One region of the Paenibacillus jiangxiensis genome, then DNA from elsewhere that is predicted to be linked to it. Evidence: riboswitches for the same ligand, from Rfam matches in the RefSeq annotation. Region 1 holds a riboswitch; each other region holds the start of a gene.

Region 1 (5,631 bases):
AAGAAGCCCGGTAATTGTTTGTGGCAATGATGAACTCCTGCTCAGGATCGATCGTCTTGCCGTCATAGCTCAGATTTTTGATCCGGTTGGCGGAAGGATTCACCACGGTTCCTTTGCCGTCATACTTCGCCGGCTCAGTCACGTCAATCTGATAAGTCACCCCGTCAATGACATCAAAGTTATAGGTCGGAAAATCGTTATTGATCAGCTGCTGCTCGCCGCTCTGTCCCGGATGGATCTGATTGAACTGCCCTGCCGACCATTCCAGCCACTCTTTTACCTCGGCTCCAGTAAGCTTCACGGCATATACCGTGTTCGGATAAACATAGAGATCTGCTACATTCTTGATGGCGATCGTGCCTGCAGGAATGTTCGTATAATAGGAAGCTCCCGAACGTCCGCCTGCTTTGAAAGGCGCTCCTGCAGACAACACCGGCAGGCCTGCATACTCGGTTCCGGCAAGCTTCTGCTCCACATACCATTTCTGCGCATTGGTTACGATCTGAACGGAAGGGTCGTCCTGAACAAGGGCAAAATAGCTGTTGATCTGAGCGGTTGTCTTACCGACCGGTCCGCGCACATACTCCAGCGTTTTGGTATGCTCTTCATAAACGGCTTTCACTACATCCGGGTCCGGTTCAGCCAGGGATGCCTTGCTGGTTTTGTCATAGATCGGGCGGGCAACGGATTGCGAGTCTGCGACTGTCCATTTGCCATCCTTCAATTCCAAATCCAGGTCGACAACGCCCAGGTTGTCTCCCCAATAACCGGATTCAACAGCTGGCATTCCGTTAATCGTTCCGGCTTCCACATCAACCCCTGACATGCCTTCAAAAGCTGCACTTGGAAACACCTTATGAGCATGGCCGAACAGGATGGAATCAATGCCATCCACCTGGCTCAAATATTTAACCGCATTCTCCATGTTCGGAGTCTCGGGGGTGTCCTCATATCCGCTGTGCACGAGCGCAATCACGATGTCCGCCCCGTCCGCCTTCATTTGCGGAACAAATTTTTTGGCCGTCTCCACAATATCTTTGGCAATGACCTTTCCTTTCAGATTAGCCTCGTCCCATAGATTGATCTGCGGAGGCAGCAGACCGATCACCCCGACTTTAAGCGTGCGCTCCGTCCCATTCTCGTCAACGACTTTTTTATCAATAATCCGGTATGGAGTAAAATAGTTTTTATCATTGCCTTCATCATTGTCCCCGTCATCTGCATATACGTTGGCGTTGATGTAGGGGAAATCGGCACCCTTAAGGGCTTTCTGAAGATAATCGAGACCGTAGTTGAACTCATGATTGCCCAGCGTGGCGGCATCATAGTCCAGCAGATTCATTGCTTTGTATACAGGGTGGGTTTCTCCGTCCTTAAGCGGGTCGATTTTGGCCACATAGTCTCCGAGCGGATTGCCCTGAATCAGGTCGCCGCTGTCAAACAGCATGCTGTTCTCGGCTTCCTCCCTCGCCTGCTTGATGAGTGTGGCTGTCTTGGCAAGCCCGTATTCGTCTGTCGGCTTGTCCGTATAGTAGTCATAGTTCAGCAGGTTCACATGCAGGTCGGTCGTTTGCATAATACGCAGCTTTACCTCAGCGCTGCCTTCAGCAGCCCAGGTCGGCACGGCCGGCAGTGCAAGCACATTGAACGCCACAATTGTCGCTGCGAGACTTTTCAACCCTTTTTTCCGAAATTTCAAGATTAACCCCTCCTATGTATAAATAATCAGGCGATTTATCCCTGCATAGGCAGGCGGCAAGACTCACAATCAATGATTGTAATCTATGTATGTAAAATCGGTGCACATCCCTTGTAAATCCTATCCCAAAAATCACCTGATTGATACTCATTCTAATCGAACTACGGTTAAATGAATAGAGTTTTTATAACAAACCACGGCCCTGTGTAAGTTAATGTAACATATTGTAACCTAAAGGAAGATTGTGCCTACTCCAGGTCCGTTAAATCTCCCCTTCCCCTCTAGACACTCCGGCCGGGAAAGCATATAATCAACGTTAGTTCATCATTACAGAGCCCGCAAAATCTTCAACAATGCGGAGCGTTCAAGGCAGTATCTTGCCGTCTTGATGCTCCTTCATACACTTGCCAGGGGTGCTGGAATCGGCCGGCTGAGATTGTGTCCCCAGACACTGACCCTTACAACCTGATCTGGGTAATGCCAGCGTAGGAATCGCTACAGAATGACATGTCTTTTGAGCATCGTCATCCTTTCCTTTGGTAGATTACAGGCGTCCCGGACAACGGGGCGCTTTTTTTTTTGCAGGATCACGGCAGATGACAAGCATTGCAGGAGAGTACGGGTAATGAAAAGGGGAGAAGAAAGTATGTTTTCTTTGCAAAAATGGGGTCTTGGAGCGGTATGCTCCCTGCTCCTGATCCTGACGGCCTGCGGCGGACAATCGTCCGCTCCACAGGATACGAACGCTTCCGGGCCTTCCGGCAGCGGCAGTTCGGCGTCCGGGAAGCTGAAAGACGTAAAGGTGGTGCTGGACTGGACCCCCAACACCAACCATACCGGCTTGTATGTGGCCAAAGACCAGGGATACTATGAAGAAGCCGGTCTGAATGTGGAGATTGTTCAGCCCGGAGAGGGCGGCGCGGATCAAATGGTCGCCTCCAATGCGGTTCCGTTCGGCATCAGCTACCAGGAAGGCGTGACCCAGGCTCGTACACAGGGCGTTCCGCTCGTCTCCATTGCGGCCGTGATTCAGCATAATACTTCCGGTTTTGCCGCTCCAGTGGACCGCGGCATCAAGTCCCCCAAGGATTTTGAAGGCAAGAAATACGGCGGCTGGGGCTCCCCGGTTGAGGAGGCTGTCATGAAATCCATCATGGATCTGGATGGCGGGGACGTCAGCAAGGTCCAAAACATCAACATGGGTGATGCGGATTACTTCACCGCAGTCAAGCGTGATATCGATTTCGCCTGGATTTTCTATGCATGGACAGGAATTGAAGCCGAGCTGCGCGGCGAGCAGCTTGATATGCTATATGTCAAGGACTACTCCAAGAGTCTGGACTATTACACACCGGTCATCGTTACAAATGAAGAGACCATCAACAGCGATCCTGAGCTTGTAAAAGCGTTCATGAGCGCTACGGCCAAAGGTTACCAATATGCGATTGACCAACCGGAGAAGGCGGCTGAAATTTTATCGAAGGCTGTCCCTGAACTGGATAAAGAGCTTGTACTGGCAAGCCAGAAATGGCTGAGCCCGCGCTATCAGGACGATGCTCCGCAGTGGGGCGTCCAGAAGGCGGAGGTATGGAAGAACTATGCCGACTGGATGTACGAGCGCAAGCTGCTTGACAAGCCGCTGGAGGTTGACAAAGCCTTCACCAATGATTTCCTGCCCAAAGACGGCAAATCCTGATTTGACCCGGAAAGGAGACGGTTTTCCATGGCTAACACATTGTTGAGTATTCAGGTGATTCCCAAAACCCCTGGCGGAGAGGACACCATTCCTTACGTCGACAAAGCGATCGAGGTGATCCAGCGTTCAGGCGTCAAGCATCAGGTCAATCCGCTGGAGACGACTTTGGAGGGTGAACTGGACGAGCTGCTGAACGTTGTCAAGGAGATGCACACAGCGCTCACTGAAGCGGGAATTCCAAGTGTGATTTCCCAGATCAAAATTGCCCACAATCCGAACGGAATCAGCATGGACAAGCTAACCGAGAAGTACCGTCCATGAGCCGGAAGGAGAGCCTTTATTCCGTGTTCAGAAGCGTATGGCCGCCCGTTGTGGCGGTCCTCTTCTTTTTGTCGGTATGGCAGGCGGCGGCGGTCTTCCTGCATATTGAGCCCTGGATGCTGCCGAGTCCGGCGGACATTGCCGCCGAAGCGGCCGCTCAATCCGGCCTGCTGGCGCAGCATACTTGGGCTACCATCAGGCTTACGCTGAGCGGTTTTGCGATCGGCAGCGCCGTCGGACTGCTGCTGGCCGTTCTCCTGCACCTTGTTCCTTTCCTGAAGCGGGCTTTCTACCCGCTGTTGATTCTGAGCCAGAACATCCCCACCATAGCACTGGGACCGCTCTTGATGATCTGGTTCGGCTTCGGCCTGCTGCCCAAGCTGATGGTTATTACGCTGGTCTGCTTCTTTCCTGTGGTCGTTGCCGCCCTGGACGGGCTCACGCAAACGGACCGGCTGATGATGAACTACATGCAAATGTCGGGGGCAAGCCGGATGCGCATCTTCCGCAAGCTTGAGCTGCCGCATGCACTGCCTCCCCTATTTTCAGGCATGAAAATAGCGGCCACCTACAGCGTGATGGGGGCTATCGTGGCCGAATGGCTCGGGGCGAGCGAAGGGATCGGCTATTATATGCTGCTGCAAAAATCAGCCTACCGCACGGACCGTGTATTTGCTGCCATTGCCATTATCGTTGTGCTCAGCCTGATCATGTTCCTGATCATTGCACTGATCGAAAAGCTGCTGATCAGATGGCGGCCTGAGCAAAAATAGGAAATCAACCGGCTTGGCATGCGGAATCCGTCTGCGAAGGAAGGAGTATGAGAAGATGAGCTTGAATGGTCTGTCCGCAGAGCTTCAACTGGATGGAAAGGAAAGTAACGGCATGGGTGGCGGAGAAAAAGCAGCCCTGAATGTAGATCGGGTGAGCATCGCTTTTCGGCAGCGGAAAAATCAGCTCCCCGTGCTGAAGGATATTTCTCTGACCGTTGAACGAGGGGAATTCGTCTCGCTGCTCGGTCCTTCCGGCAGCGGCAAAAGCACGCTGTTTCATCTGATCGGCGGGCTGCTGACACCGGATCAGGGACATATTTATATGGACGGCGAGGATGTAACGGGCACGCGCGGACGGATCAGCTACATGCCGCAGCAGCCCGCACTGTTCCCGTGGCGGACGACGCTGGACAACGTCCTGCTTGGGCAGGAAAACGCACCGGGTCCGGGCAAGGGGCCGCGCCGCGAAGCCCGTGAGGAAGCTCGTCGCCGGCTGGACGAGGTCGGTCTCGGGAAATTCGCCAATGCATATCCGCACACGTTGTCCGGGGGAATGCAGCAGCGCGCGGCCTTTCTGCGGGCCATGCTGAGCCCGCAGGAGCTGATGCTGCTCGATGAGCCGTTCAGCGCGCTGGACGAGCTGACACGGTCGGACATGCAGCAGTGGCTGCTGCAGATGTGGGAGCACAACCGCCGTTCCGTGCTGTTCATTACGCACAGCATCGAGGAAGCCTTGCTGCTGTCAGACCGCATCTATGTGCTGTCCGCCAGACCGGCATCGGTGCTGCAGGTGGTGGACGTTCCTTTTGCAAGGCCGCGCCGGGAGGATATAACCGCTGACAAGGACTTTGTGGAACTGAAGCATGAACTGAGCCGCCGGATGCGGGAGGAAAAAGCAAAAATCACAGCCGCATGGGAAGGTGACACCGTATGAGCCATTTTGCTCCTTTAATCGACGCCCATATTCATCTGGACAGCTACTCAAATGAGGATCGGGAAGCTCTCCTGTCGTCCATGGGCGAAAGCGGCGTAGAAGCGGTCATCGCCGTCTCCATGAATCTTCCGTCATGCGAAGCCAATCTGCGCCTGGCTTTCGAACGGCCCGGCACGATCTTTTCCGCGTTCGGCTTTCATCCCGAACA
Region 2 (5,631 bases), on a different contig from region 1:
CCTGAAATTTTATATAATTTATGTAACCAAGTTTCATTGGGTGAAACGAATAAGCTGAAAAAATGACTGTCTGCAGACACTTTTAGTCTGTTGAAAAGGGATCAAAACAGAAAGCGATGCTTAACCGGGGAATAGGTGTGAGAGTGTATAAAAGCGCAAAATGCTAACGGTTATGAGCGACGTTATTTGGGGAAAAACGGGGGATTAGAAGATATAGCGGTTGCCAGCGAGCTTATTTCCCGTTTTTCCACAGGTAAAGGGGTGTTTCGCTTTATATAAGCGCATGCACAACCGTTAGAAAAGAAGCTTTGCCTTTCTCAGCCGAATAACCGCTATGACGACCGTTAGTAAAGATTGTACCGGATAGACTCGATTATTAGAGATAACCCGATTGGTCAAGCACCGGTTTCTAGATTGAGTCCCAAATATTGCTTAATACGAGGAAGAGAGGGGGGGATGGCCGTGGAGGACCGGAAGCTGACTGTCCGCGCTGTCGAACGGGCCCTGGACATTTTGATGTGTTTTACGGAGGCTACCGATTTGGGGCTGACGGAAATTGCGGCAAAGATCGGGTTGCACAAAAGCACGGTTCACCGTCTGCTCACGACGCTGGAGGAAAGAGGTTTTGTCATCCGCAATGCAGCTACGGAGAAATACCGGCTGGGCATTCGGATTTGGGAGCTATCGACCCATATGTCGCGCAATGAGGACCCGGCGGTGCTGCTCCTGCCATTGATGGAGAAGCTGCGCGACCGCCTGGGGGAAACGGTGAGCCTGTATATACGGGATGGAGATGAACGTATCCGTATTCAGGCTGTACAGAGTACGCAAGCCATACGCCGCGTAGCTACCGTCGGAGCCCGCATGCCTCTGTCCGTAGGCGCGTCAAGCAAGGTGCTGGTGGCATTCGCTTCATCGGAGGAGCTGGAGCAGTTGAAGAAGGGCCCCGAGCTGCAGGCTTTGGCTGGAGATGAAGCGTACTGGAAGCAGCTTGAGGAAATACGGGCCAAGGGTTATGCCACAAGCTATGAAGAGCGCGAGCCCGGAGCCGCGGCCGTATCCGCCCCGATTATGAATCATCGCGGGGAGATCACAGCGGCCCTCTCCGTCTCCGGGCCGGTGAGCAGGCTGTCGCCCGAGACCCTGCATGAATTTGCTCCTGTTATCGTGGAGGCAGGCAAGGAAATGGGCATGCTGCTTCCTTAAGGGGTTGCCAAACCGTTCCTTTTAGGCTAACCTGAATTGGAAGGCGGAGCCATCCGTCTGTGAACAGCATAGTTTTGATCGGCGGCATGAAGCTGCCGAAGTTACTGGGGGGGCCCGTAATACCGGGCTGAGATGGAACCGTTCCAGGTTCCGGACCCTTTGCACCTGATCTGGATCATACCAGCGTAGGGAAGTAACCGGCCAATGAATCATAGAAGTGGGCAGCATGTTCAGTAGCCATGGTATATGCCATTGCTTTGCATGCAGGCCTGTTTGCATAAAGCCGGTTCCCTCGGGAACCGGCTTTTTCATTTAACTGCAAAATTCGCTCTATACCGCCGCCCGCCGCAAGGACAAGGAAGCGGGCTTGGTCCGTATTTTGCAGCAGGCCGACAGCATCGGTTTTTCTCCGGTATGATCCCGATGAGGAATATGACGACTCGGGAGGAACAAACAAATGACAGAGAGCAAACGGAAAACAGCAGCAGTGGGCGGCGTCAACACGGCCATCAGGGCCTTCCCGGCCAGCACCAAGGTCTATATCCAGGGCTCAAGACCGGGTATCCTCGTGCCTGAAAGAGAGATAACACTGCATGACACCCATACACCGCAGGGGATTGAGCATAATGCCCCGCTGCGTGTGTACGACACAAGCGGTCCCATGACTGATCCGTCGTATCAGGCGGATATCCGCAAGGGACTGCCTAAGCTGCGCCGGGCGTGGATTGAAGAGAGAGGGGATGCTGCCCGCTATGAGGGCAGGGCTGTGAAGCCGGAGGATAACGGACTTCGGGCCGGGACTCGCACTGCCGAGGAGTTTCCGGGCGCTGTCAGCCGGCCGCTGCGTGCGCTGTCGGGACGTAATGTCACCCAGATGCACTATGCCCGCCGGGGAATGATAACACCGGAGATGGAATTTGCGGCGATCCGGGAGGGGGTTGAGCCGGAATTCGTACGCCAGGAGCTGGCCAGCGGAAGGGCCATACTGCCCTCCAACATCAACCACCCGGAGAGTGAGCCGATGCTGATCGGACGCCATTTTCATGTCAAAATCAACGCAAATATCGGCAACTCGGCGGTGACCTCCTCCATTGAGGAGGAGGTGGAGAAAATGACCTGGGCCGTAAGATGGGGGGCGGATACGGTGATGGACCTGTCGACAGGCCGCAACATCCATACGACGCGCGAATGGATCATCCGTAACTCTCCTGTGCCGATCGGAACGGTGCCGCTGTATCAAGCACTGGAGAAGGTCAATGGGGAGGCCGAAGCGCTGACCTGGGAAGTATACCGCGATACGCTGATTGAGCAGGCGGAGCAGGGCGTGGATTATTTTACGATTCATGCCGGCGTGCTGCTCCGTTATATTCCGCTGACCGCCAGGCGAATGACGGGCATTGTTTCGCGGGGCGGGTCCATCATGGCGGCATGGTGCCTGGCCCATCACCAGGAGAACTTTCTGTACACACATTTCGAAGAGATCTGTGAAATTATGAAGACCTATGATATCGCCTTTTCACTCGGGGACGGCCTGCGTCCGGGCAGCATTTATGATGCCAACGATGAAGCTCAAATGGCTGAGCTGGCGACGCTGGGCGAACTGACACAGATTGCCTGGAAGCATGATGTACAGGTGATGATTGAGGGGCCTGGTCACGTGCCTATGCATAAAATCAAAGAGAATGTGGATCTGCAGATGGAAATCTGCAAGGAAGCGCCATTCTACACGCTGGGTCCGCTTACGACGGATATCGCTCCCGGGTATGACCATATTACCTCGGCGATTGGTGCTGCCATGATTGGCTGGTTTGGAACCTCCATGCTCTGTTATGTCACACCGAAGGAGCATCTTGGCCTGCCGAACAAGGACGATGTGCGTGAAGGGGTGATCGCCTACAAGATCGCCGCCCATGCCGCGGACCTCGCCAAAGGCCATCCAAGAGCGCAGCAGCGGGATGATGCGCTGTCCAAGGCACGCTTCGAATTCCGCTGGCGCGACCAGTTCAATCTGTCCCTCGATCCGGAGCGCGCGCTTGAGTATCATGATGAGACCCTGCCGGCCGAGGGAGCGAAGAACGCGCACTTTTGCTCGATGTGCGGCCCGAAATTTTGCAGCATGCGCATCACACAGGATATCCGGGCATTTGCCGCAGAGAAGGGAATCAGCGAGAAAGAGGCGATTACTGCAGGCCTGGAGGAAAAGGCGCTGGAATATCGCGAAGGACGGAGCAGGTAATACCATAATGGATAGATAAAAGCTTTGCTGTAAATGTAAAGGGCGCCCTTTAAGTGGCGCCTATTTTTGCATCATTTTCTCTTTTAAAACATCCTGGAAGCTGATCTTTTTCTCATTGCTGTCTTCTTTCTTGCTGGCCGATGTTGTGGGTCTCGGGTATTGGGGATTAAACGGCATCAGTGTATGTATCGTCACATTATAGTTCATTTTCGCTTCCTCCTCTTCAGGTACAGTAGGTATAGTAGGTATGCAGGTATTTGAGCCTAATTCAGAGATCGTTTGGGGTTGGTTATCTATTAGATGTTCAATAATACCCGAAGGTTACAGGGTTTAAAACTGCAATTGCCAAAAACAGTAGTAAGGTCTTGTGTTTAGGATAATCATGGTGGTAAAAACGGCTTAATGCATGCAAAATTGCCTATAAAAAAACGGGACCTGCAGGCCCCGTTGGATGGATCGGAATTATCAGATTTATGCAACATTTTTTAGCACTGTCGAACGGTGCTTTCTCTCACTGCAATATAAATGTCCGCTTGTCCGCTCCCGGCATCTCCGGCGAACTCATTGTACAGCTCGAAGTCTCCGGAAAAGGTTCGTTCCAGCCCCTGAACAGACGCAGACCACTGCCATATGTGCTGCCAGGCTTCGGCTACAACTTGATAAAGCGGTCCGTATTCGGTCCGGAAGACAGCATATCTGGCGGCAGGCAGAGTAACTGAATTCAGCTCATCCGCAATCTCTTCACCCTGAGACACGGCACTTCCCAGCAGAAAGGTATACTGTCCGAACACTGCATTTTCGTAGTCAGTGTAGCATCCGTAAATGGGATCAGAGGGCCTAACCTCCGTGCTTTCCTGAAAGAAGGAAGCCCATAGACCGGGAATGAGGCCTTGTCCGGACATTTCTGCGGCGTTGGTTGTGCGGACCGCCTTCCCCGACAGTGTAAAGGCTTCTTTTTCAACAAACTCTAGAGGCTGGATGGAAGGAGATACAGGAGTCTCCTTTTCCTGATCGGCCCAGCGTTTTAATAAGGGGAGAGACTTGTGCAGCATGTTTCTCGCAGCTTCCTCTTCCCAGCCTTCCTGCAGCAGAAAAGGGATGCTCAACCGGATCATATCCTCCATCGTGATGTTAGGCTGGGCAAAGCCCCCATTCTGATAGCAGTATTTGCAGTAGTCATAGACCAGGCTTCCGTTTGCAGCCGTACCAGCCAGCTCTTCACTGTGAATAGGCATGCCGCAGCTTTGACATTGTTCATTAGTTCTCATTTCATTTGCCTCCTTTGCACTGTATATGCTCCTACAGTATATAGAGGCGAACGTGACAGCCTACTGTCATGTTCAGGTGGCGCCATCGTAATTATGCTGCATCTGCTGCACCATAGCGCGAATACGGTCCCGTACGTGCGGAGGCTCAAGCACTTTCACGTGTTTGCCAAAGCTGAGGATAAAGCCGTACAGCCACTCGTTCTCCGGGAAGAAGCATGTTACGATGATTTTCCCGTCATTCTCCTCCTCCAAAGTCTCATGGCCAAACCATTCTTCGGCAAGATGGGCCCCGTCAGGACTGAAACGAAGCACCAGCCTTATCCGGTTATCCGGTTTGTTCCAGCTTTGCTGCCAGGGCAGCTCCTCAAGCACAATCGGCTCACGGACAAATGTGGAGTCCTCGGCAATACTGACCTCACGCATCCGGATCAGCTTGAACATCCTGAACTGCTCACGTGCCATACAGCGGCCGTACACGTACCATTGATGATGCTTCAGCACCAGCGTATAAGGCTCAAAGCAGCGCGAGCTTATCCGTCCCTCTGCGTCCTTGTAGCGAAAGTGAACAGGGTGAAGTCCGCTGATGGCCTGCTTAAGCAGGGAGAGGACCTCCTGCAATTCCCCGCGGCCGCCCCAGTCGGAATAATCGACGATAAATTGCTCGGTGCGGAAACGAAAATGCTCCGCCCTGGATGTGGGGATAATTTGCTGTATTTTCTCCAGCAGTAAGGAGGAACGGTCTGTCTCCGGATCTGAGGTTGCCAGGCTGCGCAGGGCGGTAACAATGGCGGCCAGCTCTTCATCGTTAAGCAAAGCCCGGTCAAGACGGTAGCCTTCGCTAAGTCCGATTCCCCCGCCAGCGCCCTGATAGGTCACTACAGGGATGCCTGCACGACCAAGCGCATCAATGTCCCGGTAAAT
Region 3 (5,631 bases), on a different contig from region 1:
AGGAATCGGGGTTTTGGAGCTGAAACCCCATCTCGTAATCCATGAAGGGCATTTTTTGGAGCATGCGGTAGTGACTCACGAGCAAATCGTTCAATCCGTGGTCAACGTTATCAACAGCAACAAGCTGGACAACATCGTGCTTGTCGGCCACAGCTTCGGCGGGACTGTGATTCAGAAGGTCGCAGAGCAAATTCCGGACCGTATCCACCGACTCGTATTTTTTGACGCCTTCGTTCCGCTTGACGGTCAAAGCCTGGTCGATCAGGCTCCCCCTGCTTTGCAGACGGCCTTCGAGCAATTGAAGGAGGCGTCGGGCAACAACACATCCCACACAATCGGGGCATCTCGGCCAATTCCGCCTGATTACGGGGGACGGAGACCATATGACGACAGCTTACGCTAACCCGCAATATTTGGAAGAAAAGCTGTATGAAGCAGCAAGGGATTGATCAGGTGATTGGAAAAAAAGCGGTCGAGAACAGGAGCACACTTCCCCCTGTGCTCGACCTTTTTGTATTCGTACCCTCGTGTACGTAAAACAACCACCCTATACCATGACTCGGCATTCAGAGCGATATGTATTTTTGCAAGCTATTTGAAATCAGCACAGAAAAATACATAAATTACCTCGCCACCCCGCTCAAAATCTGATAAGATAATCATGTTTTTACTGTCAAGTTAACGGGGGTTATTCAATTGAGCTACAATATCGTTAGAAAAAGTCAACTGGATACCAGAGAGCTGATGCTGCTGGAGTCCGAAGTCAAAGCCCAGGGAAAAAATATGGTCGTCGCATACGTGCTGTGGTACTTCCTCGGCGTTTTCGGGGCTCATCGGTTTTACATGAAAAGAACCGGCAGCGCCGTCGCGCAACTGATCCTTTCAATCACCATGGTCGGACTGATTATTACCTCGATCTGGTGGATTGTGGATGCGTTCCTTATCCACACATGGGTTAAAGAGCACAACGAAAGAGTGGAAGACCGGCTGATCCATGAAATTACGTCTAGAAGATCCTTTGATAACTATAACAATTATAACAATCATGATAACCATGTGGTATTCTAATGAAGCTGACCAAAGACCAGTTAACCGTCAATGAGATGCTGATTTTAAATTCGGCCATGCGGGATACGGAAAAGTCCCTTGCACTCGCCTACCTCATGCTGATCGGAGGGCATTTGGGCGTACACCGTTTTTATCTGAAAAGAGTTGCCACAGCTGTTGTTCAGCTTGTCCTGTTTATTCTGGCATTTATCTTTTATATAGCGTTCTCCATTACATTGGAAGTGGAAGGCGGAGCGTTCATGATGCTGTCAGGGATTCTGCTGGTGCTGTTCGGCGGGACGCTGACGGTGTGGGTCATCGTCGACCTGTTCCTGATGCCCCGAATGGTGCGTGAGTGGAACCAGCGGGCGGAAGAGGATATTATGGCTCAACTTTATCAGCTGCGTTTAACGAATAAACATCAAGGAATAGAAGTGTAAAAAACTGTCCGTCTGAGGAAACTCGGGCGCACAGTTTTTTTACTGTCTGCGGGGCCTTTCTTCGACATATGTATCATAGGGAAAGTGACTTTTAATAGCGGAAGGGCTGAACTGTATGAGACATTATATCGATGTAGAGCCGAACGTTAAGGTATTTGTTGAAGATATAGGGGCGGGGCAGCCTGTGCTGATGCTGCATGGCTGGCCGCTGAACCACCGTATGTATGAATATCAGAGCTCCCTGCTGCCGGCTTACGGGTTTCGCTGCATTATGCCGGATATGCGGGGATTCGGGCAGTCCGACCACCCGTGGCATGGCTACCATTACGACCGTCTGGCTGATGATGTCTTTGCCGTCATCCGTGCACTCGGACTGCAAGGCGTCAGACTGGTCGGCTTTTCCATAGGAGGAGCCATTGCAATCAGATACATGAGCCGCCATCAGGGATACGGTGTGTCCCAGCTCATTCTGCTGGATGCTGCCGCTCCTTCCCTGACTCAGAGACCCGACTTTCCTTATGGCCTGCCCGCCTCCGACGTTACCAAGCTGATAGAGCAGACCTATCGCGACCGGCCGCAGATGCTGCATGATTTCGGTGAGCTCTTCTTCGCCAGCAAGATCAGCCCCTACTTCAGGGATTGGACACAAAACCTCGGACTGCAGGCTTCTCTGCACGGCACCGCTGCGGCTGCCCGCACCTTCAGGGATGAAAACCTGCGCCCTGACCTTGCGCGCATTCATGCACCAACCTGGATTTTGCACGGCGAGCTTGATCAAATCGCGCTGTATCCGCTGGCGCTCCAAATGCAGCAGGGCATTCGCGGGTCGCGTCTGATCCGCTTCGCCCATAGCGGCCATGCGGTCTTTTATGACGAGTTGGAGCTGTTCAATCGTACGCTGCTGCATATTCTGCAGCATCCCCAATCCTCTTGATCCTCTTTACCGCATATGGAAAAGACACCGGCCAAGGCCGGTGTCTTAAATAAATTGATAATAGCTGTAATCTTAACTGTTCTTGGCTGGCGGGAAGGCGGTGTTGACAAGCACGACTAGCTTTTTCTCGCTTTTCTCCATCACGGAACCGCATAGAGAACAGGTTGGCTGGGCAGAGAATGCAAAATTATCTCTCATCCATCCCTTACACGTATCACTGGTGCAAGACCAAATTACAGTGATCTCCTCCGGAGTCTCTTCCATTGGTTTTTTGCGCGAATTGTACATGAAAGTCCCCTCTTTTCCCATGAATTGTTGTAAAGCGATTTAAAGATATCTGTCCCTCCCCCAGAAAAGAAAAGCCCCAAACAAGAGTTCGGGGCAGCAGGGCAGAATTACAGTTTTACAACGTTCTCAGCTTGTGGTCCGCGGTTTCCTTCAACAACGTTGAACTCAACACGTTGGCCTTCGTCCAATGTTTTGAAACCGTCGCCTTGGATTGCGCTGAAGTGTACGAATACATCGTTACCGCCTTCAACCTCAATAAAACCAAAGCCTTTCTCTGCGTTAAACCACTTAACTGTTCCTGTTTGCATGTGGAAATACCTCCAAGTAAATATTTATATGACCTCTTATTTTTCTTCAAAAATAAAAATTCACATATTGTACAAGGTTACCCTTAACCCAAGACAACAACCCTCTACAATATGCGAATGCAGGTCCGTCGTATTCCAATAATTACATTATAGCACACTTAGAATACAATTACCAGCTAGCGAAAAATAACAATTTCTCCTATGTATTCGATCAACGGAGATGCTTACGTAACGCTGCTTTTTCCCTGTATCGCCATCGTGTCTGGTTATTATCAAGTTTTTAGGGGACACTTGCCTATCTTATTTATTTCCTGCTTTCCCGTTTCTATACCCCCTTCTGAAAAAATGTTCTGCATTTTTTTGAACCTTTACATTCTCCGGTCAACATGTATATAGTATATGCAGTTATAATCGAATAGAGACTTGTTCAATCACTAGGGGAGCCTGCCGGGCTGAGACGAAGCTGTACGCTTCGGACCCTTTGCACCTGATCTGGATCATACCAGCGGAGGAAAGTGAGACGAAACGTCCAGCGGCATCAATCGGCCTGTATTGATTATTTTTTGTGGACCCGTCCGTTTCCTCCGGAAATGGACGGGTCTTTTGCGTGTAAAAGGAGCCGTACAGCGGAGAAATCAAACATTAATTTATTGAGGGAGGAATAAGATATGCAATTCCTGACTAAAGTAAGGGAACAAAATCCGCTCATTCACAACATCACTAATATGGTGGTCACGAATTTTACTGCCAATGGACTGCTGGCGTTGGGAGCTTCGCCGTTTATGGCGGATTCGCACGAGGAGATGGCCGATATCGCCGCAATGGCAGGTGCCGTCTCGCTGAACATCGGCACGTTGAACCCCCATTCCATCAAGGCGATGACCCTTGCCGGGCAAGCTGCCAATACCCATGGGATCCCGGTCGTGCTGGACCCGGTCGGTGCGGGAGCTACTCCATTTCGCTCGGTTACGACTCATCAGCTGGTTGCTGATGTACGCATTACGGCGCTGCGCGGCAATGCCGCTGAAGTCGCCAATGTCGCCGGCGAGTATTGGGAGGTTAAAGGTGTTGACGCTGGTCAAGGCTCGGGGGATGTGCTTGAGCTCACTCGGAAAGCCGCCCACAAGCTGGATTGTATCGTCATTGCTACCGGAAAGGAAGACATCGTCACCGATGGGGCCACGACCTATCTCATTGCCAATGGACATCCGCTCCTCACCAAGGTGACCGGAGCCGGTTGCCTGCTCAGCTCGGTCGTAGCGGCATTCCTGGCTGTGGCTGGCGAGCGGCGGCTGGAAGCGGCGGCCGAGGCGGTTTCCTTCTATGGTGTCGCTGCGGAACTTGCAGCAGCACGCACGGAAGCCCAGGGACCGGGCAGCTTTCAGATCGAGTTTCTGAATCAGCTGTCCCTCGTGGATGAAGAAAGCCTAAGGCGGCTATCCTCCATCACCTTGGTGCCGGAAAGCTTAGGGTAAGCGATATGACGACAGCGAAAGCACTAACCATTGCCGGCTCCGACAGCGGTGGCGGCGCAGGCATTCAGGCGGATCTCAAAACCTTCCAGGAGCTTGGCGTCTACGGCATGTCCGCGCTCACGGCAGCTACCGCGCAGAATACATTGGGTGTGCAGGGAGTCTTCCCGCTCACGCCGGAAGCGGTCGCCCGCCAGCTTGATTCAATTGGCGAAGACCTGACGCCCGATGCTGTAAAGATCGGCATGCTGTTCAGCGCGGATATCATTGAGGCGACGGCGGATAGAATCGCCCATTACGGATGGGGCAATCTCGTCATCGATCCCGTTATGGTCGCCAAGGGCGGTGCGCCTTTGCTGCAGGCCGACGCTGCTGCCACCCTGATCCGCGACCTGCTACCGCATGCGCTGATCATTACCCCGAACCTGCCCGAGGCGGAAATGCTCACAGGCATGAAGCTGTACAAAGCCGAAGACATCAGGGAAGCGGCACGGCGCATCCACGACATGGGACCGGATATGGTCATCATGAAGGGCGGCCATGCCGGAGGGGAGATAGCCAGGGATCTTCTGTATGACGGCACGGTATTTACGGTGTTTGAAAGTCCGCGGATTCATACAGAGGCGACACATGGTACGGGATGCACGTATTCCGCAGCGATTACGGCCGGTCTCGCCCGGGGGCTTTCTGTGCCTGAAGCGGTGCGGGTGGCCAAGGATTTCATTCAGGCTGCGATTGAGGACAGCCTCGGCATCGGATCAGGCCATGGACCGACAAACCATTTTGCCTATCGGCAAAGACGTTCACAGAACGGTGGTGTGCTGAATTGAACGGCTCCTTTAACGAACGCATCGATCCGGGCAGACTGCGCCGGCAGCTTGCCGTGTATTTCATTATGGGCAGTGTCAACTGTGCCGGCAGGAATCCTGTGACGGTTCTTCGTAAAGCAATCGCAGGTGGCGTCACCATGTTCCAATTCAGGGAAAAGGGACCCGGCGCTCTAACCGGGCAGGCGGCTTACGAGCTGGCGCGGGAGCTCCAAGCGGTCTGCAGGGAAGCCGGCGTGCCCTTCATCGTCAATGACGATGTGGACATGGCGGCTGCGCTCGGAGCCGACGGTATACACGTCGGACAAGAGGATG
Region 4 (5,631 bases), on a different contig from region 1:
CTCCAGTCTTTTGGCCAATATAACATCGTCAGAAATGTAAGGAAGCACAATGAAGTCTTCAGCAAGCAGCATTTCACAAGCTTTTAGAGTCTCAATCGGATCGGGAAGCAGCGTTCTGTCATCCCCGATCACTTCGACTTTTATCATATCACATAAACCGGACGCCTTGGCCAGTCTGGCAATGCGGACAGCTTCAGCGGCGTTTGCCGCTCCTGCCGTATTGGGAAGCAGCGTGAAGCTGGACAGATTCAGCATGTCCAGGAAGTTTCCTTGTCCCTTCTCTTGCAAATTCAAGCGCCGTACGGCAAACGTAAGGATCTCGCTTTCCGAGGCCTGAACGGCCTTCAATTGCGTTTCAAGATCCGCAAACTTTCCTGTCCCGAGCAGCAGTCTTGATTTAAAGGTTTTATCTCCAATGTGCAGCATATTATCCGCCTCCCACAAAATGTACGATTTCAAGCTGATCCCCGTTCTTCAATGCGGTTTCGCCATGAACTTCCTTGGTCAATATGCGCCTGTTCAGCTCGACGACGACCGTCTTGACACGCAGGTCCAATGCATTCAGCAGTTGGTCCACATTGTGCACTTCCACATCAAAAATCATTTCCTGGCCATTAATAATAAGCCTCATCGCAATCCCTCCTCGGAAGCAACAGGCTGCCTTTTCATTCTTTCCGGAGACAAGGCCGTCAAATTTAACTGCTCCGCCGTACGGCCTGTCATCATCTCCGCGATGGCTTCCCCTGTCGCCGCACTCAGCAAAATTCCGTTGCGGTAATGTCCGCAAGCGGCGTAAAGGCCGGCAGTATCAGGGACGGGGCCTATGAAAGGGAGGCCATCCTCCGTCTGCGGCCTTAATCCCGACCATGCTCGCAGAAAAGACGACTCCCCGATGTCCGGCAGCCAGCCCGCAGCGCGGGACAGCAGCTGCATCAGTCCGCCTGCGGATACATCCGTTCCCCATTCGCGTGGCTTGCTCGTTGCACCAATCCACAGCTCCCCGTCCGGCTTTGGCACCAGATAAACATCCTCCCCATAAATGGTATACTTCAGCGGGCTCGCGGGCATAGTGACGGCAGCAACCTCTCCTTTGACAGGATACAGCCCCAGACTTAGGCCGTAGTTATTAAGCAGCTTTGATGCCCCAAGTCCTCCCGTAATCACAACATTCGGACAAGCAATGTCCCCCCTGCTCGTTCTTACACCGCGTATCGTTCCGTCGACGATCCGAATGCCTTCTGCTGTTGTGTCCGTCAGCAGTTCGGCACCATGCTTTTCCGCCCCCGCCACCAACGCCAGTGTAAGCCGCTGCGGAAGCAGCTGGGTTTCCCGCCTGCGGAACAAGCCCCCGAGCGCCTGTCCTGTCAAGCCGGGAATCCTTCTGGAAATCTCTGCGGCATCCCACCATTCCACGGCTGATCCATCTTTGTACCCGGCCATGGCCGACAAGCGTGCCGCCTCCTCCGGAGTCCGGGCAGGAAGGACGAAACCCGTGGTTGTATAACCAGTCACCAGTCCTGTCATCCCTTCAAGCTCCCGTACCAGCTCCCTGAACAGATTGCGGCTGCGCAACGCCAATGCGGCCAGCTGCGGGTGGGCAAAAGCCTCGCACTCCGCGGCCAGCATTCCGGCCGCCGCCCGTGTGGCCCCTTGTCCCGGGACCGATTTTTCGATCAGAATCGTTTTGAAGCCCCGCTTCGCCAGCTGATAGGCGATGGAGCTGCCGATCACTCCCGCACCGATCACAGCACAGTCTGCCGAATAGCCCATGTCGTTCCTCCTCCCATTTTCCTGTGTTCATCGGGATTCAACTGATCTGAAACACCCTGCTTCAAGTCATGAGCAAACTTCTGTATTCCTTTGCCGCCTCTGCCGGATTCTCCGCCTTCCAGATGCCTGACATCACAGCGATTCCTGATGCGCCTGCCCGCCTGATGTCCCGTACATGCCAAGGCTGAATGCCGCCAAGCGCGATAACCGGTATGGAGACGGCACGACAGAGCTCTTCCAGGCTGCTCAGCCCCCGCGGTGGCAGCCCGGGCTTGGAGGCGGTATCGTATATATGGCCGAACAGCACATAATCGGCCCCCGCCTGCTCCGCAGCCAGCGCTTCCGGCAGCGAGTGAACGGATGCCCCGCAGCGCAGCTCCGGAAATTTCCTCTTCACAAGCTGCAGCGGCAGGCTGTGAGAGGTGAGCTGTACCGTCCCGGCACCAAACAGCAGCGCCGCATCCACACGGTCATTGACTGCAAGTTTGGCCGGGGGGCAGCAGCCGCGCTCCGATACCGTGGACATATATACATACAGTTCCGCTGCGCTCAACCGTTTCTCCCGAATATGAAGCAGATCGATATCCGGTTCGAGCAGCCGCATGATGTCTGCCGTTCGCTCAGCGCTTTGACAGCCGTCCGTAATAAGATGAAGTTCCATTAGTTTGTTGCCTCCATGACAGTGATTCGGGAACGCCAAAAAGCCGCTTCCGGTCAGGAAGCGGCTGAACTTGAATGTTCACCGATTACAAGGAACAGCACCCCGCTCATAAGCGGGCCGCATTTGCTCCGTATTCGGCTAATGTCCACTTCCCTACGCTGGTATGATCCAGATCAGGTGCGAAGGGTCCGGAATGCATTTGTTCCGTCTCAGCCGCCAGCCGCGGCTCCCCCAGTGTGATACAGACTTGTTGAATCGCCTGTATGACTTTATATGCTTTTGTAATCCCATTTCATGGTAGCACAATCCGGTTCACTTGCCTAGACGTGCAGCACATTTCAGTCCGAAAAATCCAAAGCTGCACTTTTCTGCACATCAGGCTTTCGCCGACCACTCTTCCACATTCCACACTCTCGTTACCCAATCCTTGTAAAAATCAGGCTCGTGGGATACGAGCAGCACGGTGCCTTTAAACTCCTTCAGCGCACGCTTCAGCTCATCCTTCGCCACCACATCCAGATGGTTGGTCGGTTCGTCAAATAGCACCCAGTTGCTTTCACGCATCAGCAGCTTGCAAAGGCGGACCTTGGCCTGCTCTCCCCCGCTTAGGGCGGACAGCGGTCGGGTAATATGATCATTTTTCAGCCCGCAGCGGGCAAGATGGGCACGGACCTCATGTTGGTTCAGATGCGGGAACTCGTTCCACACATCGTCAAGCGGTGTAATCCGCTCAGGACGAACCTCCTGCTCGAAGTAAGAGGGATACAGAAAATCTCCAGTATAGGTCTTGCCGCTCAGCGGAGGTATTTTTCCGAGAATTGTTTTGAGCAGCGTCGATTTGCCAACACCGTTATAACCAACGATAGCGATCTTCTCGCCGCGTTCAATGGTAATGGACATTTTCGGCAGCAGCGGGTGGCTGTAGCCGATCTCGAAGTCAATGCCTTCAAAGACCGTTTTGCCGCTGGCCCGCGCTTCCTTGAACTGGAACGTCGGCTTGGCCGCTTCTTCCGGCTTGTCGATCCGATCAATCTTATCAAGCTGCTTCTCGCGGCTCTTGGCCCGGCCGGATGTGGAAGCACGCGCCTTGTTGCGCTGGATGAAATCCTCCTGCTTCTTGATATACTCCTGCTGTTTTTCATAAGCCTCGATATGCTGCGTCTTCTGAATGTCAGCCATTTCAAGGAACTTCTCATAGTTAGCTGTATAACGGTTCAGCTTGCCGAACTCCAGATGATAAATGACGTTGACGACCTGATTCATAAACTCCGTATCATGGGAAATCAGCATAAAGGCATAAGGATAGTCCTTCAAATAACGTGTAAGCCACTCGATATGCTCAACGTCCAAGTAGTTCGTCGGCTCGTCCAACAGCAGCACATTCGGCTTCTCCAGCAACAGCTTGGCAAGAAGCACCTTCGTGCGCTGCCCCCCGCTTAAAGAGGCTACATCGCGGTCCAGTCCGATTGCAGCAAGTCCAAGCCCGTTGGCCATTTCCTCCACTTTCACATCAATCAGATAAAAATCGCCGATCTCCAGCTGCTCCTGGATTTCCCCCATCTGCTCCAGCAGCACCTCAAGCTCCTCCGGCGTGGCTTCGGCCATTTTATCCGTGATCGCATTCAGTTCCTTCTCAAGCTCAAGCAGCGGCAGAAACGCATCCTTGAGCACATCACGCACCGTCTTTCCCGGAGTCAGCTTCGTATGCTGGTCCAGATAACCGTAACGAACCTTCGGCGTCCATTCAACCTTGCCACTGTCACGCAGCTGCTGTCCTGTCAAAATATTCATCAGCGTCGATTTACCGACACCGTTGGCTCCCACCAGACCGACACGCTCTCCCGGCAGCAGGCGGAACGATACATTCTTGAATAATGTTCTGTCCCCGAAATTATGGGAAACGTCTTCTACAGTTAATAAACTCATTTCCGTTAGCTAGCTCCTTTAGCGTTTACTTGTAAACGCGATCCATAAACTTCAATATGACTTCGGGTTTGCTTTCAAAGCCCTATTGTAGCATAAGTGGCAGCTTTACCGGAACCGTCAAAACGAAAATGCATTGCCTGATCTGCACTGCGTAGTCTCACCATCTTCGGAAGGAAGCAAACAACGGTTTTCTCCGCTTCGATTCAGGGATCACATCCTTGAACAAAGCTTGCAAAGCCGAGTCCATTTCTGCATATGGCTCAAAAGGGTCCAGATGAAGAGGGAGCGCATAGACATTGCTTGTACTCAACTCTTTTCCAAGGCGGCGGGCGGCCTCGCTTGTCGCCAAAGGAAGGCAGAAGCTCCACTTCTGCTGCGGGTACCTGGCAAGGGCTCTTGCAAACGTCACCGTATCCGGAAGCCTCCACTCCGCTCCGGACCCGACAACCAGCGGATAATCGGCCCTCAGAAACTCTTCCAGCCCTTCATGATCCACGCCGCTTCCCAGGTCAAAAACAATAAAATCAAAGTCCCCGCTCAACATCGGGATGATGTCGTCCGGCGAGGTTTGGCGGCAGTACTGCACCCCTTCAAAAGAAAATTGCTTTGTTCCCTCCGCCCGCGCACGCTCCTCTCCCTCCAGCAGCGCCTGTATTCTGGAAAAAGACTGTGATCGTTCGTTCAGTTCTGCTACAGCCACCCTGCCGCCCTGTCGTGAAAGATAGTGGCTGATGGCAATAGCCGTATGCGTTACCCCGCAGCCAGGCGATACACCAAGCAGCGCAATCACCCGTGTGCCGGAATATCTTGCCTCCGTTGTTGGTGCCGGCCGTTCGCCGGACTCCACGGATAACCGCCTTAACTCATGCACAACCTCCCTGGCGGTTTGGTATCTTTCCCCTGGATCGGTCTTCAGCAGCCTGTGGATTACCCTTTCCAAATCACGCGGCAGCCTGGATCGAACGGCCTCCTCCACGCCAGGCGCCCATTCGCTGTGTCTTCCGCCTGTACATAAATATAGCATTAGCGCACCAAGACCATACAGATCGGAGCGTGCATCGGATTGTCCTCCGCCATACTGCTCGGGAGCCGCGAACCCGACCGTTCCCAGCTTCACAGTGTCCTGGCTGCTGCTGGTACTGTAATTCCTTGCCGTGCCGAAGTCGATCAGCTTCAGCTCAAGCTCCGGGGTGATCATAATGTTGGACGGCTTCAGATCGCGATAGATGATGGAAGGCTTATGGCTGTGCAGATAGTCGAGCACATCGAGCAGC

The links. A riboswitch is a leader RNA that binds a small molecule or an ion and turns the genes downstream of it on or off. The one in region 1 is predicted to bind thiamine pyrophosphate.
Region 2: linked by a shared signal. The riboswitch ahead of thiC (phosphomethylpyrimidine synthase ThiC) and the one ahead of ACI1P2_RS30550 (ABC transporter substrate-binding protein) in region 1 are both predicted to bind thiamine pyrophosphate.
Region 3: linked by a shared signal. The riboswitch ahead of thiM (hydroxyethylthiazole kinase) and the one ahead of ACI1P2_RS30550 (ABC transporter substrate-binding protein) in region 1 are both predicted to bind thiamine pyrophosphate.
Region 4: linked by a shared signal. The riboswitch ahead of ACI1P2_RS19565 (thiamine phosphate synthase) and the one ahead of ACI1P2_RS30550 (ABC transporter substrate-binding protein) in region 1 are both predicted to bind thiamine pyrophosphate.

Annotation. Positions count from the first base shown of each region.
Region 1 is NZ_JBJURI010000055.1:11,874-17,504, forward strand. Features, by position in the region: gene ACI1P2_RS30545 (bifunctional 2',3'-cyclic-nucleotide 2'-phosphodiesterase/3'-nucleotidase) at 1-1,699, opposite strand, end outside; TPP riboswitch at 2,099-2,209, shown strand; gene ACI1P2_RS30550 (ABC transporter substrate-binding protein) at 2,346-3,395, shown strand; gene ACI1P2_RS30555 (MTH1187 family thiamine-binding protein) at 3,423-3,716, shown strand; gene ACI1P2_RS30560 (ABC transporter permease) at 3,713-4,489, shown strand; gene ACI1P2_RS30565 (ABC transporter ATP-binding protein) at 4,602-5,423, shown strand; gene ACI1P2_RS30570 (TatD family hydrolase) at 5,420-5,631, shown strand, end outside.
Region 2 is NZ_JBJURI010000035.1:27,302-32,932, reverse strand. Features, by position in the region: gene ACI1P2_RS26295 (IclR family transcriptional regulator) at 463-1,206, shown strand; TPP riboswitch at 1,303-1,415, shown strand; gene thiC (phosphomethylpyrimidine synthase ThiC) at 1,664-3,442, shown strand; gene ACI1P2_RS26285 (hypothetical protein) at 3,503-3,649, opposite strand; gene ACI1P2_RS26280 (effector binding domain-containing protein) at 3,928-4,710, opposite strand; gene ACI1P2_RS26275 (helix-turn-helix transcriptional regulator) at 4,783-5,631, opposite strand, start outside.
Region 3 is NZ_JBJURI010000006.1:163,113-168,743, reverse strand. Features, by position in the region: gene ACI1P2_RS08675 (alpha/beta fold hydrolase) at 1-403, shown strand, start outside; gene ACI1P2_RS08670 (TM2 domain-containing protein) at 697-1,068, shown strand; gene ACI1P2_RS08665 (TM2 domain-containing protein) at 1,068-1,487, shown strand; gene ACI1P2_RS08660 (alpha/beta fold hydrolase) at 1,603-2,421, shown strand; gene ACI1P2_RS08655 (cold-shock protein) at 2,494-2,709, opposite strand; gene ACI1P2_RS08650 (cold-shock protein) at 2,817-3,017, opposite strand; TPP riboswitch at 3,444-3,548, shown strand; gene thiM (hydroxyethylthiazole kinase) at 3,686-4,492, shown strand; gene thiD (bifunctional hydroxymethylpyrimidine kinase/phosphomethylpyrimidine kinase) at 4,498-5,319, shown strand; gene thiE (thiamine phosphate synthase) at 5,385-5,631, shown strand, end outside.
Region 4 is NZ_JBJURI010000021.1:47,631-53,261, forward strand. Features, by position in the region: gene ACI1P2_RS19550 (thiazole synthase) at 1-426, opposite strand, end outside; gene thiS (sulfur carrier protein ThiS) at 428-631, opposite strand; gene thiO (glycine oxidase ThiO) at 628-1,770, opposite strand; gene ACI1P2_RS19565 (thiamine phosphate synthase) at 1,832-2,431, opposite strand; TPP riboswitch at 2,565-2,674, opposite strand; gene ACI1P2_RS19570 (ABC-F family ATP-binding cassette domain-containing protein) at 2,807-4,357, opposite strand; gene ACI1P2_RS19575 (serine/threonine-protein kinase) at 4,515-5,631, opposite strand, start outside.